Linked DNA regions of Blastochloris viridis. The protein of the gene in region 1 interacts with the protein of each later gene in a pairwise test. Links are inferred from orthologs where the notes say so. Each region holds a gene or a part of one and is shown on either strand. Other genes may lie near its edges.

Region 1 (8,324 bases):
GGTGGGTCCATCACGGCGAATTGAGGCGCGAGCGTGGCGCTGGTCGAGACCGGTGTACCGCCCTCACGGAATCTTGCCAAGCTGGCATCGCAAAACGGGAAAACCCGATCGGGCTTGATCGGAGGTCGCCGGTCGGAGATCTTCGGGCACTCGGCCCGGCTGCGCACCGTCGCAGACGTCCGATCTTCGAGCGGGGCATCCATGGTGCGACACGTCGTGGCAACCACCCTACTCGCGGCCAGCGTTCTCGCCGCGGTCGGTGCGGCGTTGCCGGCGCGGGCGATGCCGGCGCATGCCATCGCCATGCACGGCCAACCGGCGATGCCGCCGGAGATGGTAGAGCCAGCCTACGCCAATCCCCGCGCGCCCAAGGGCGGCCGGCTGGTGCAGGGCATGCTCGGCACCTTCGACAGTCTCAACCCGTTCATCGTCCTCGGCCTGTCGGCCACCGGCATCCGCGGCTACGTGGTGGAAAGCCTGCTCACGCGCGGGCTCGACGAGCCGTTCACGCTTTATGGCCTACTCGCCCAGTCGGTCGAAACCGACGACGAGCGCACCTTCGTCACCTTCAACCTCGACCCGCGCGCAACGTTTTCCGACGGCCGCCCGGTGACGCCGGAAGATGTGGTTTTTTCATTTCGGCTGTTGCGCGACAAGGGCCGGCCCAACCACCGTACCTATTACCGCAAGGTCAAAGCGGTTGCGATCACCGGCGCGCGCTCGGTGCGCTTCGACCTCACCGGCGCGGACGACCGCGAGCTGCCGCTGATTTTAGGCCTGATGCCGGTACTGCCGCGCCACGCCGTCGACCCCGACACCTTCGAGCGCACCAGCCTCGCCCCGCCGCTCGGCAGCGGCCCCTACCTCGTCACCGAGGTGCGGCCGGGCGAATCGCTCGTGCTGCGCCGCGACCCCGACTATTGGGGCCGGGATCTGGCCATCACCCGCGGCCTCAACAATTTCGACGAGGTGCGGTTCGACTATTACCGCGACGCCAACACCCATTTCGAGGCGTTCAAGCGCGGCCTCTACGACGTCAGGGTCGAGACCGATCCCGGCCGGTGGGCGAGCGGATACGATTTTCCCGCTGTCCGCGACGGCCATGTGGTGCGGGCGACCGTCGCCGACGGCCTGCCGAAGCCGGTGACCGGGCTGGTGTTTAACCTGCGCCGGCCGGTGTTCTCCGACCCTCGCGTGCGCGAGGCGCTGATCGAGCTGTTCGACTTCGAATGGCTCAACGCCAACTACTATTTCGGCGCCTACCGTCGCACCGGCAGCTTCTTCGAGGGCTCGGAGCTCTCGGCGCTGGGTCGCCCCGCCAGCGATGCCGAGCGGCAGCTGCTGGCGCCGTTCGCCGCAGCCATCCGCCCCGACGTCATGGACGGCAGCTACCGTCCGCCCGTCACCGACGGCTCCGGCCGCGACCGCGACCGCTTGCGGCACGCGCTGGAGACGCTCGCCGCCGCCGGCTACCGGCTCGACGGCGGCGTGCTGCGCGGTGCCGATGGCACCCCGTTCGCCTTCGAGATCCTGGTCGGCACCAAGGACCAGGAGCGGCTGGCGCTGGCCTATGCCCGCATGGTCCGCCGCGCCGGCATCTCAGCCGAGGTGCGGTTGGTCGACAACGTCCAGTACGATCGCCGCTTGCAGACCTACGACTACGACATGATGCCGTTCACCTGGACGCAGTCGCTGTCACCGGGCAACGAGCAGGCGTTCTACTTTGGCTCCACTGCGGCGGACGCGCTCGGCACCCGCAACTACATGGGCGCCAAGAACCCCGCCGTCGACGCCATGATCGAGGCGATGCTGGCGGCACGCGACCGCGCCAGCTTCGTGTCCGCAGTGCACGCACTCGATCGCTGCTTGATATCCGGCCTTTACATGATCCCGCTGTTTCACCTGCCGGAGCAGAGAATCGCGCGCTGGAAATATATCGGCTGGCCGGAGCACTCTTCTCTCAATGGACCCCTCCCCGAAAGCTGGTGGCGTGTGGCACCCTAGCGCAAGAGGTGCGAAGTGATTCTCGAACACGACGACAGCGATGGCTTTGCCGGTCGGGTAACTCTCGACCAGATATTCCGCCGGACCACCGAACAGCGGCCGGACGCGACCGCTCTGATCGAGCGGGTCGGCAACCAGCTCTGGCAACTGTCGTTCGCCAGCGTCGAGCGCGCCGTGTCGGTGCTCGCCAGCCGGCTCGCCGCACTCGGCCTGCCGCAGGATTCGGTGATCGCGCTGCAGGGGCCGGCCTCGGTCGGTCAGGTGGTGGCGCTGCTCGCCGCCAGCCGCGCCGGCCTGATTCCGATGTTCATCCCCGAACTCTGGCGCGAGGCGGACCTCACCCCTGCGATCGAAGGCAGCGGGGCGCGGGCAATGGTCTCGTTCGGCGATGCCGACGACACCGTCGACCTTCATTGCCGGGTCGCGGCCGGAGTATTTGCGGTGCGGTTCGTCTGCGCGCTACGCGACGACGCACCCGACGGCGTCATCGCACTCGGCAGCCTGGACGACCTCGTCACCGGCGAGATCGGCCGCATCCCGAGCTACCGCTCCGGCAATCCGGCCGACCACGTCGCGGTGCTGACCTGGGACGTCGGGCCCGACGGTCCCTATCTGGTGCCGCGCTCGCATCGGGCGTTGGTGGCGGGTGGTGTGCCGACGCTGCTCGCCGGCCGGCTCGACGAGTCGGCCGTGCTGCTGTCGACGGTGGCGCTGTCCAGCTTCGCCGGCCTGACCTGCAGCATGGTGGTCTGGCTGCTGGCCGGCGGCACGCTGGCGCTTGCCCGTCCGGCCTCGACCGCCGAACTGATCGAAACCGTGCCGCTGGTGAGCGGAACCCACCTCCTGCTGCCGTCCGACGTCGGCGGCTCGCTGTCGGCCGAGGGCCGGTTCAAGACCTGCCCCGACCTGCGGGTGGTGCTACTGCTCAATCGCGCGCCGGAACTGGTGCCGACGCCTTGGCTGACCGAGGACATCGGCGTGGTCGACATCACCGCCTGGGGCGAAGCGGCGCTGCTGGCGCGACGGCGCGACGGCGCCGAGCAGCGCGCCGTGGTGCCGACCCGGGCCGACGCCTCGGCCGGGCTCGATCCGGTTGCCGTCGCGATGGTCGGTCACCGGACCCTCCAAGGCACGCTCGCACTCGCCGGCGCGATGGTGCCGCACATGGCGTTCCCGGCATCCGCCGGTTCGGGCCTGCCGCTGGTGGCGGAAGGCGCCTACGACACCGGCTGGACCTGCCATGCCAATGCCGAGGGCGCCCTGGTCAGCGACGCGCCGCCCCGTGGCGTGGCGCGCATCGGCGGCTACCGGGTGTCGCTGCGCGACGCCGAGGCCAAGCTGTCCAAGCTGCTCGGCGCCCCGGTCGAGGTCGCGGCGCTGCCGCACCGCGTGCTCGGCCAGCGTGTCGTTGCCGCAACCGAGGGCGCGGTCGACCCCGCCGCCTCGGCCGCCCTTCCGCTGGTCGGCCTGTCGCCGGCGAAGGCCCGCCGCTCGGCCTGAGCGGGCCGGCGCGCCGACGTTTGGCGCAAACCTCTACGGTGTCTGACAATTAGCAGGCGGACCGCGCCCTGCCCGGCCTTGCGCCGGCGGAGTCGGCGCGTGCTGATCCCGTTCCGCGGGGCTCCGGCGTCATTGACGAGTTCTTTACGGCGCCGTGGTCCCCTGGGCGGACACCAAGGAATTGAAAGCTCCCACATGCAGCTTGATGGCCCGGTTGTGCTCGTGACGCGGGAGATCTCCGCACCGATCGTCGGTCACATGGTTGCGATGATCGAGAGCGAGGTCGTGCCGGTCGGCCACGCCGAGGCGCCCGCGGTGGTGCGCAGCATCGCGCCGGCGGCAGTGCTGGTTGTCGACAGCGGCGAGGACGAGGATGCCGCCGACGCTTTGACGGCGGCGATTCTCACCGCCGACCACTTCGTGCCGTTGATCCGGCGCTGGTCGCCGAATGATTCCGACCGCATCGCCACGCTGTGGCTCGACGCCGAGGCTGACGCCGGTGCGCTCTACGCCGCCCTGCAGCAGGCGTCGCGTACACGCACGCTGCTGCTCGAGACGCTGCGGCGACGCGTGGTCGCCACCGCGGCGGCACTGGGAGCGCCCGCCCTGCCGGACCCGTGGGCGCCTGCCCGCGATACCGCGGTGCTGGTGATCGACAATGGCGCGGTGCTGCCAGTGGTGGCGCCGATCTGCGCCGCACGCGGCATTTCGCTGGTCGGCGCGCCGTCGACCAGCCTGGCCGGGACCTATCTTGAGCTTCGCCACTTCGACGCGGTGGTGATCGGGCCGGCAATCGACACGGTGTCGGCCGAAACCTTCCTGTCCTGGCTGCGGGACGACCCGCGCCGACGCGACCTTCCCGCATTCTGGCTCGGCGCCGACCCGGCCTTCCGGCTGCGGATCGACCTGCCGAGCGAAATCCTGGCGCCGCACGATCCGCGCCTCGGCGGGGCGCTCTACGCCGCCGCCCGCCTCCACGCGCTGGAGCATCAACTGTCCGGGCTGATCCAGGACATGCATGCCGCCGGCCTCGCCGATCCCGACACCGGGCTGCTGTGGCCGGATGCCTTCCGCGCCGGTGTGATCCAGTCGATGGCGTGGGCTGAGTCCAACGGCCGCGACGTCGTCGCGCTCCGGCTCGCCGCCGAGCAGGGCCAGCCCCTACCGGCGGTGGTGCCGCGCATGGTGGCACGGCTGATGCGGCGCTCCGACCTGGTCACGCAGTACGATGACAGCGTGGTGCTGGTGGTGCTGGTTGGCAGCGACCGCGACACCGCCGCCCGCATCTCGGCGCGGCTGTCCGGCATCCTGACGCATACCGCCCTGGTTGCGACCGGCCGGGCCGGACCAGCGTTGTCGGTTCGCTGCGTTACCGCCAAGCCCGGCGAATCGGCCGAGGCGTTTCTCGCCCGGCTCGGCGGCGCGTCCGCCGCCCCTGCCAAACTGGCCGAAGCCGGCTGATCGCGCGGCGCGGCCGAGGTTACGCCGCATCCTCCCAGTTCGGTTTGATTTGGCGCAGCAGCGCGCTCAGGCCCGGCTCCTCGATCAGGTCTGCCGCCGCGTCGAGGTCGACCCAGCGCAGTTGGCGCTGTCCCTTTTCGAGCCAAGTATCGAACTGGTCCTCGACGTCGAACCGGAACACCCTCACGTTGACCAGCTCGAAGCCGCTGTCGAGTCGCTTCCACGCCTCATAGCAGCCGAGCGGCTTTTTCTGCACGTAGCCGAACAGGCCGGCCTCCTCGCGCGCCTCCTGGGCCGCAGCGATATAGTCCGGCACACCCTTTATCGGCCAGCCTTTGGGAACGATCCAGCGCTGGGTTTCGCGGGATGTCACCAGCAGCACTTTCCAGCGGCCGTCGGCCCCTTGCCGAACCGGTAGCGCCGCCACCTGCGACCGCGGAACCAAGCGATTCTGCTTTGCCATTATGACAACCTGCACCTTTTCAATAGCGTTGTCGTTGGCCAAACCGCCGGACGACCTTCGAGCGCAACACCATCGGACACCAACGCGACGACGCCATGTCCGGCTTGCCCCCGTTCTGCCGCCGTGAGAAGACGAAGCATGTCCCGTACACCACATAATGCGCCGAGGCCCGGCGGCGAGCCGCCGGCTGAGCTTGGCAGCGACATCGATCCGTCCATCGGCGATTGGACTTCGCCCCCGCGCCCGGCCAAAGCGGGCCGTCGCCCCGGCAAGCCGGCGCCGCGCGGCGGCCGCGGTGGACCGCGCCGCCACGACGAGGTCGTCATTCTCTATGGCTGGCACCCGGTGGCGGAAGCCCTGCGCAATCCGGGCCGCCGCATCCGCCGGCTGCTCGCCACCGAAAACGGCGCCAAGCGGCTCGCCGACGCCGGGCTCGACGCCGTCAATCCGGAAATCGTGCGGCCGGCGGTAATCGACCGCCTGGTCAGTGCCGATGCCGTCCACCAGGGGCTCTATGCCGAATGCGCCCCGCTCGATGCACCTGAACTCGACGACATCCCCGCGGACGGCGTGGTGCTGGTGCTCGATCAGGTGACCGACCCCCACAATGTCGGCGCCATCGTCCGTTCGGCCGCGGCGTTCGCGGCGCGCGCCATCGTCACCACCAACCGCCACTCGCCTGAAGCCACCGGCGTGCTCGCCAAGGCCGCTTCCGGCGGGCTCGAGCATACCCCGGTGGTCAGCGTGCAGAACCTCGCCCGCGCGCTGGAGGCATTGCGCGACCGGGGCTTCACGCTGGTCGGGCTGGACGGCCAGGGCGAGGCCGATCTGGGCGATCTTGCCCTCACCGCCCCGGTGGCCCTGGTGCTCGGCGCCGAAGGCAAAGGCTTGCGGCAGAAGACCCGCGAGATCTGCGACCGGCTCGCCCGCATCGACCTGCCAGGCCGAATCGACAGCCTCAACGTCTCGAACGCCGCCGCGCTCGCGCTCTATGTCGCAACGCGTGCCATCCGGCAGACCGCCGTCAGCGCCGTGGCCGAGGCCACGGCCCGTCCTCCGGCGCGATGATCACGTCCGGCCCGTCGTAGCTGGGGGTCGGCTGCACCGCGTCCGGCATGGTCGGCGTCGACCACGAGCGGAAATAGGGCTCCGCCGGTGTCGGCGTCGGCGCCGGCTTGCGCTTGGGATGGTCGCCCGGCTCGACGCCGCCAGGGTAGAAATGCACCCAGGTCGGCTCGACCCACCTCTGGTCGAGCCGCATGCGCTCAACGGTGCGCGAGCCGCCCGGCAGCGAGGGCGGGGTGTCCTTGCGCACGATGTCGTCGCCCGAACCGGGCATGCCCGGCCAGGCCATGCCGCGCCGCGCATAGTGCATCTCGAAATGGCGCCGCATCGGCTCGGGCATGCCGATCGGCCGAGGCACCGGCATCAGGATCGGTCCGTCGAGCACGCGCGGACTGCCGTGGCCTGGGCGATAGAGCCCCCAATCCTGCTCGATGATCGGGCCGCCGGGGCCAAGCTGAACCGGCGTCCAGTCGGCCGACGCCGGCCCGGCGGACGCCGGCAGCAGCGCTGCCAGGGCAAAAGCGAGCAACGCGCGCATGTGGCCTCCTGCCGACCGAACCTGAACCGCCCCATGTTTCACCCATGATGATGAACAGGGCGTTGACGACTGCGCTGATCCGCACAGGGCACCGAATCCGGGTTAACGCGTCCTGTGTCCGAGGACTTGAGCACAGTATTCGGGGTCCCAACCGGCGCGCTTTCGCCTGAGCCTGAGGCTTTTCTTGTCGGTGACGGCGCGCAGGAGATTGAAGGCGAAGTGGCGGACGACAGCCATGTTCCTGGCGCCGTGTCCCGTGCGCAGGCGGGACTGGTCGTCGCCGAAGGTGACGTCGAGGACCCAGTGCAGGCTGTTCTCGATCGCCCAGTGGCTTCGCACGGCCTCGGCGGCAGCGGTTGCCGAGAGCGCGGCCGAGGAGACGTAGTATCGGGTCTCGAAACGGCAGCGGTCGGCGAGCTCGGCGCGCGATGCGACGCGCACGATGGTGGCGACGTCGGGCAGCCGCAATTCGCCGGGAAAGCGCCGGTCCCCCTTCAGCCAATCGACCTCGCGGGCAACCGTGACGGTGCGGCTCTCGATGCGGCCATGGCCCTTGTCGAGGTCGGTGACGCTCTCGGTCTCGGCCGCGGGCGTCTCGGCGAAGAAGCTCTCGATCTCGGCCCGCAGGGTCGGCTGGTTGGCCTTCACGGCGAGCAGATAGTCGGCCTTGGCGCCTCGGATGGCGGTGGCGATGGTCGGATTGGTGGCGATGGCGTCGATCGAGATCAGGGTGCCGTCGAGGCCGCCGGCGGCGGCGAGCCGCTCGATCAGGAGCGGGATCGCCGTGGTCTCGCTGCTCTTGTCGGCGACCGCCTCCTGGCCGAGCACCAGGCGGCGGGTGGTGGCGAACGCCGAGACGAGATGGAGCGGCGCCTTGCCGGCCCCGCGGTCGTGGCTGCGCCGCGAGGTCTTGCCGTCGATCGCCACCAGGTCCGGGTGATCCGGCCAGCTCTCCCGAACCCACGCCGTGAACGCTGCCGCGAACAGGTCCGGGTCGATGCGGTTCATCAGCAGGGTCAGCCAACGCGCCCCCGGAACCCCGTGGTGGTAGGGCAGGAAGCGGCGCAGAAACGACAGATGCGTCTCGCCCCACTCGGCGATTCCCTCGTAGTCGTCGCAGTCCGCCAAGGTGCCGCACACCACCAGTAGCAGCACCTCCGGCAGCGGGTGAGCCACCCGCCACGCCTCGCGTGGGTCCTCGATCACCGACAGGTGGTCGAGCAGCACCTTCAGGCGCGACTTCTCGGGGACGAACAGGCCATCAAGGCTCAGGCCATCAAGGCTCATGGCGGG
Region 2 (3,238 bases), 500 kb from region 1 along the record:
CAAAGATCTTGCCGTCGCCAATCCGACCGGTCTGCGCCGCCCGCCGAATGGCATCGATGGCCTTTTCGACCATGTCATCTGACAAGACCACTTCAATCTTCACCTTCGGCAGAAAATCCACCACATATTCAGCGCCACGGTACAGTTCGGTATGTCCCTTCTGGCGTCCAAAGCCTTTCGCTTCGGTGACGGTGATGCCCTGGAGGCCAACCTCCTGCAACGCCTCCTTCACCTCATCGAGCTTGAACGGCTTGATGATGGCTTCGATCTTCTTCATCGCTCGCGTCTCCCTGGCCGGTCGGCCCCCGCTCCGGCCGAGCCGACAGCGCGTTAGCAGATCCCGTGCCAAATGAGCTAGTTAAGATAACGCTGAAGGAACAAAGCTTTGCTGATCGCGGTTAAAATCGCTTGGCCTATTGTTCCGCGAAGTGTGCCCAGCAAAAAGGCCGGGCGCCTACGAAATAGGCCGCTCCATCGCTTCCGGTCAATCTCGGACTCCGCCGTGAGCCTGTTGTTTGTGCAGCATGCCGATCTCGCGGGCGATCACTGGGGCGTGCCAGCATGCTGATCGAGCTTCTCTCCGTCGCCGAGATGGCCGAGGCCGACCGCCGCACCATTGCCGCCGGCACCCCGGGCCTCACCTTGATGGATCGCGCCGGGGTGGCGGTAGCGGACGCCGCCGCCCGCCGCTTCCCGCTGGCGACGCCGGGGCTGGTGGTGTGCGGGCCGGGCAACAATGGCGGCGATGGCTTCGTCGCCGCCCGCCTGCTGGCGCAGCGGGGCTACCCGATGCGGCTGATCCTGCTCGGGCCGCGCGAGCGCCTCACCGGCGATGCGGCGGAGTCCGCCGCGCGGTTCCGCGGCGAGATCGAGCCGCCGGAGGTGTTCGACGGCGTCCGCGCCGGCTTCATCGTCGATGCGCTGTTCGGCGCCGGGCTCGACCGCCCGATCGAAGGCGCCGCCGCTGACCTGATCGCCCGCATCAACGGCGCCGGCGTGCCGGTGGTGGCGGTCGACCTGCCGTCCGGCATCAATGGCGATACCGGCCAGGTGATGGGGGTCGCAGTGCGCGCGGTGGAGACGGTGACGTTTTGCCGGCGCAAGCCCGGCCACCTGTTGCTGCCGGGGCGGATACAGTGCGGCAGGGTGCGGGTCGCCGATATCGGTATCACGGATGAAACGGTTACCGCAGTTGGCCCGAGCCTTTACGCCAACGGTCCTGCGCTGTGGGGCGACCGGTTCTTCGTCCCGACCCTCATCGACCACAAGTACGTCCGCGGCCATGCCGTGCTGGTGTCGGGGCCGCGTGGGCGCACCGGCGCCATCCGCATGGCGGCGCGCGCCGCGCTCAGGGCCGGCGCCGGGCTGGTGACGGTGGCGAGCCCGCTCGACGCGCTCGACGAGAACGCCGGCGTCCTCACCGCGGTGATGGTGCGGCCGGTGGCCGGGGCGGCGGCGCTGTCCGACCTGATCGCCGACGAGCGCTTCCGCGCGGTCGGGCTTGGCCCGGCGCTCGGCACCGGGCCGGAGGCGGCGGCTTTGGTCGACGCCGCGCTGGCGTCCGGCCGTGCCGTGGTGCTGGACGCCGATGCGCTGACGCTGTTTTCCGGCCGGGCCGGCGACCTCGCCCACCGCATCAAAGCCCAGCCCGCGCGGCTGGTGGTGATCACCCCGCACGAGGGCGAGTTCGCCCGGCTGTTCCTTGGCGATCCGCTGAAGCATGGGCCCAAGCTCGACCGTGCCCGGCGGGCGGCGGCCCGGCTCGGCGCCGTCGTCGTGCTGAAGGGCGGCGACAGCGTCATCGCCGCGCCGGACGGCCGCGCCGCCATCACCGAGAACGCGCCGCCGTGGCTCGCCACCGCCGGCTCCGGCGACGTCCTGGCCGGCATCGCCACCGCCATGCTGTGCCAGGGCATGCCGGCGTTCGAGGCGGCGTGCGCGGCGACCTGGCTGCACGGCGAAAGCGGCCGCGAGGCCGGTCCCGGCCTGATCGCCGAGGACCTGCCGGAGGCGCTGCCGCGGGTGACGCGGGCGCTTTATGAGCAGCTCGACGTCGACCTCCTGACGGGGTGGCGGACGCCGCCGGGGGAGTAGCCGGCGAGGCATGATGCCCGGTCGTTCCGCCAGGCGGCGGCAGTCGCTGCGCATCCCGCCCCGCCCGAGGATGACGGGGCGAGGTTCCCGATCTCATTTTGACGGCCGCGCAGTCCCGCCTCACGTCACCTCGAACCACGTCGCCATGCTGGTGGCCTGTTGATCAAGCATGCGGCACTCGAGCAGCCACTTGCCCGGATTGTCGGCAACGAACGCGATCCGGGCGGTGCGGTCGTCGCCGACCAGCAGGGTGTCGTGCCACCACGGCTTCCAGCCGTCGTCGAGGCTGTCGAGCAGGCGGACATGGTGGCCGTGGATATGAACGACGTGCGGCCGGCGCGTCCGGTTGACCAGCGCCAGCACCACGGTGCGGCCGCGCGGTACGCTGAACAGCGGCGGCCCGACTTCGCCGGACTGAGCCGACAAGGCCCACGCCGGCGGCCTGGCGACCGTCGTCTTCGGCGGCTCCTTGTCCTTTGCAGCGGAATCCTTTGCAGCAGTCGGGGGGCGCTCGCGGGTTGGCTCCTTCGCCGGCGCGAGCGCGGACTCCTGGCCGCCGCCGTCCATCACCAGTTCGGCGCGGAGGGCGCCCGTCAGCTCGATGGTGCGGGGCAGGGGATTGGCCGGCAGCTCCGCGACCTTGCCGAGCGGATCGGGTCGCCGCGGCGGGCCGGGATCGATGACGAAGCGCGCCAGCACCGCGTCGGTGCCGTAGCCGCGCAGCCGGATGGCCGGCGGCGAGGCATCGGTCGCGGCGGCCGGCATGTCCACCATCACGTCGACCCGGGCGCCGGGCGGCAGGGCAAGGGTCGGCCGGCCGAGCTCGAACACCTCGGCGGGCTGGCCGTCGACTGCGACCACCACGGGCTTGAGGCCGCCCTCGAACGTCAGCGCCGCGATGCGCGCCGTGGTGGCGTTGATCAGGCGCAGGCGGACGCGGTCGCTCGCCTTCACGGCAACGTCCTGGCCGGGCTGGCCGTTCAGGGTGGCGAGCGATCCGACCCGGCCGGCGGTGCCGGGCTCGGCGACCGTGGAGTCGAGGGCGCCGGCCGCGGTGATGAGCCAGTCCTGCAGCAGAAGAACGAGGTCGTGGTCGGCCGCCGGCGCCGTGTCCTCCTCGACGATCAGCGCGCCGGCGAGGCCG

Evidence for each region. Proteins that work in one complex are often made in the same cells at the same time.
Region 2: the proteins of rlmB (region 1) and BVIR_RS05060 interact in binary tests that used the Escherichia coli proteins (3 or more experiments, as listed by UniProt). The link is inferred for Blastochloris viridis from one-to-one orthologs.

Annotation. Positions count from the first base shown.
Region 1 is NZ_CP012946.1:1,631,471-1,639,794, reverse strand. The notes cover bases 4,633-7,570. They hold rlmB (23S rRNA (guanosine(2251)-2'-O)-methyltransferase RlmB), read left to right. Parts: upstream 4,633-5,644; coding sequence 5,645-6,496; downstream 6,497-7,570. Other genes in these bases: BVIR_RS07265 (ISAs1 family transposase), read right to left, coding at 7,134-7,570; BVIR_RS07270 (hypothetical protein), read right to left, coding at 6,453-7,031; BVIR_RS07280 (NUDIX hydrolase), read right to left, coding at 4,985-5,428; BVIR_RS07285 (hypothetical protein), read left to right, coding at 4,633-4,965. In the rest of the region: BVIR_RS07295 (extracellular solute-binding protein), read left to right, coding at 202-2,004; BVIR_RS07290 (AMP-binding protein), read left to right, coding at 2,020-3,504; more of BVIR_RS07285, read left to right, coding at 3,700-4,632; more of BVIR_RS07265, read right to left, coding at 7,571-8,318. UniProt on the Escherichia coli protein: Specifically methylates the ribose of guanosine 2251 in 23S rRNA.
Region 2 is NZ_CP012946.1:1,136,759-1,139,996, forward strand. Bases 1-2,827 are described here. They hold BVIR_RS05060 (NAD(P)H-hydrate dehydratase), read left to right. Parts: upstream 1-561; coding sequence 562-2,094; downstream 2,095-2,827. Other genes in these bases: BVIR_RS05055 (P-II family nitrogen regulator), read right to left, coding at 1-277; BVIR_RS05065 (multicopper oxidase family protein), read right to left, coding at 2,215-2,827. Outside these bases: more of BVIR_RS05065, read right to left, coding at 2,828-3,238. UniProt on the Escherichia coli protein: Bifunctional enzyme that catalyzes the epimerization of the S- and R-forms of NAD(P)HX and the dehydration of the S-form of NAD(P)HX at the expense of ADP, which is converted to AMP.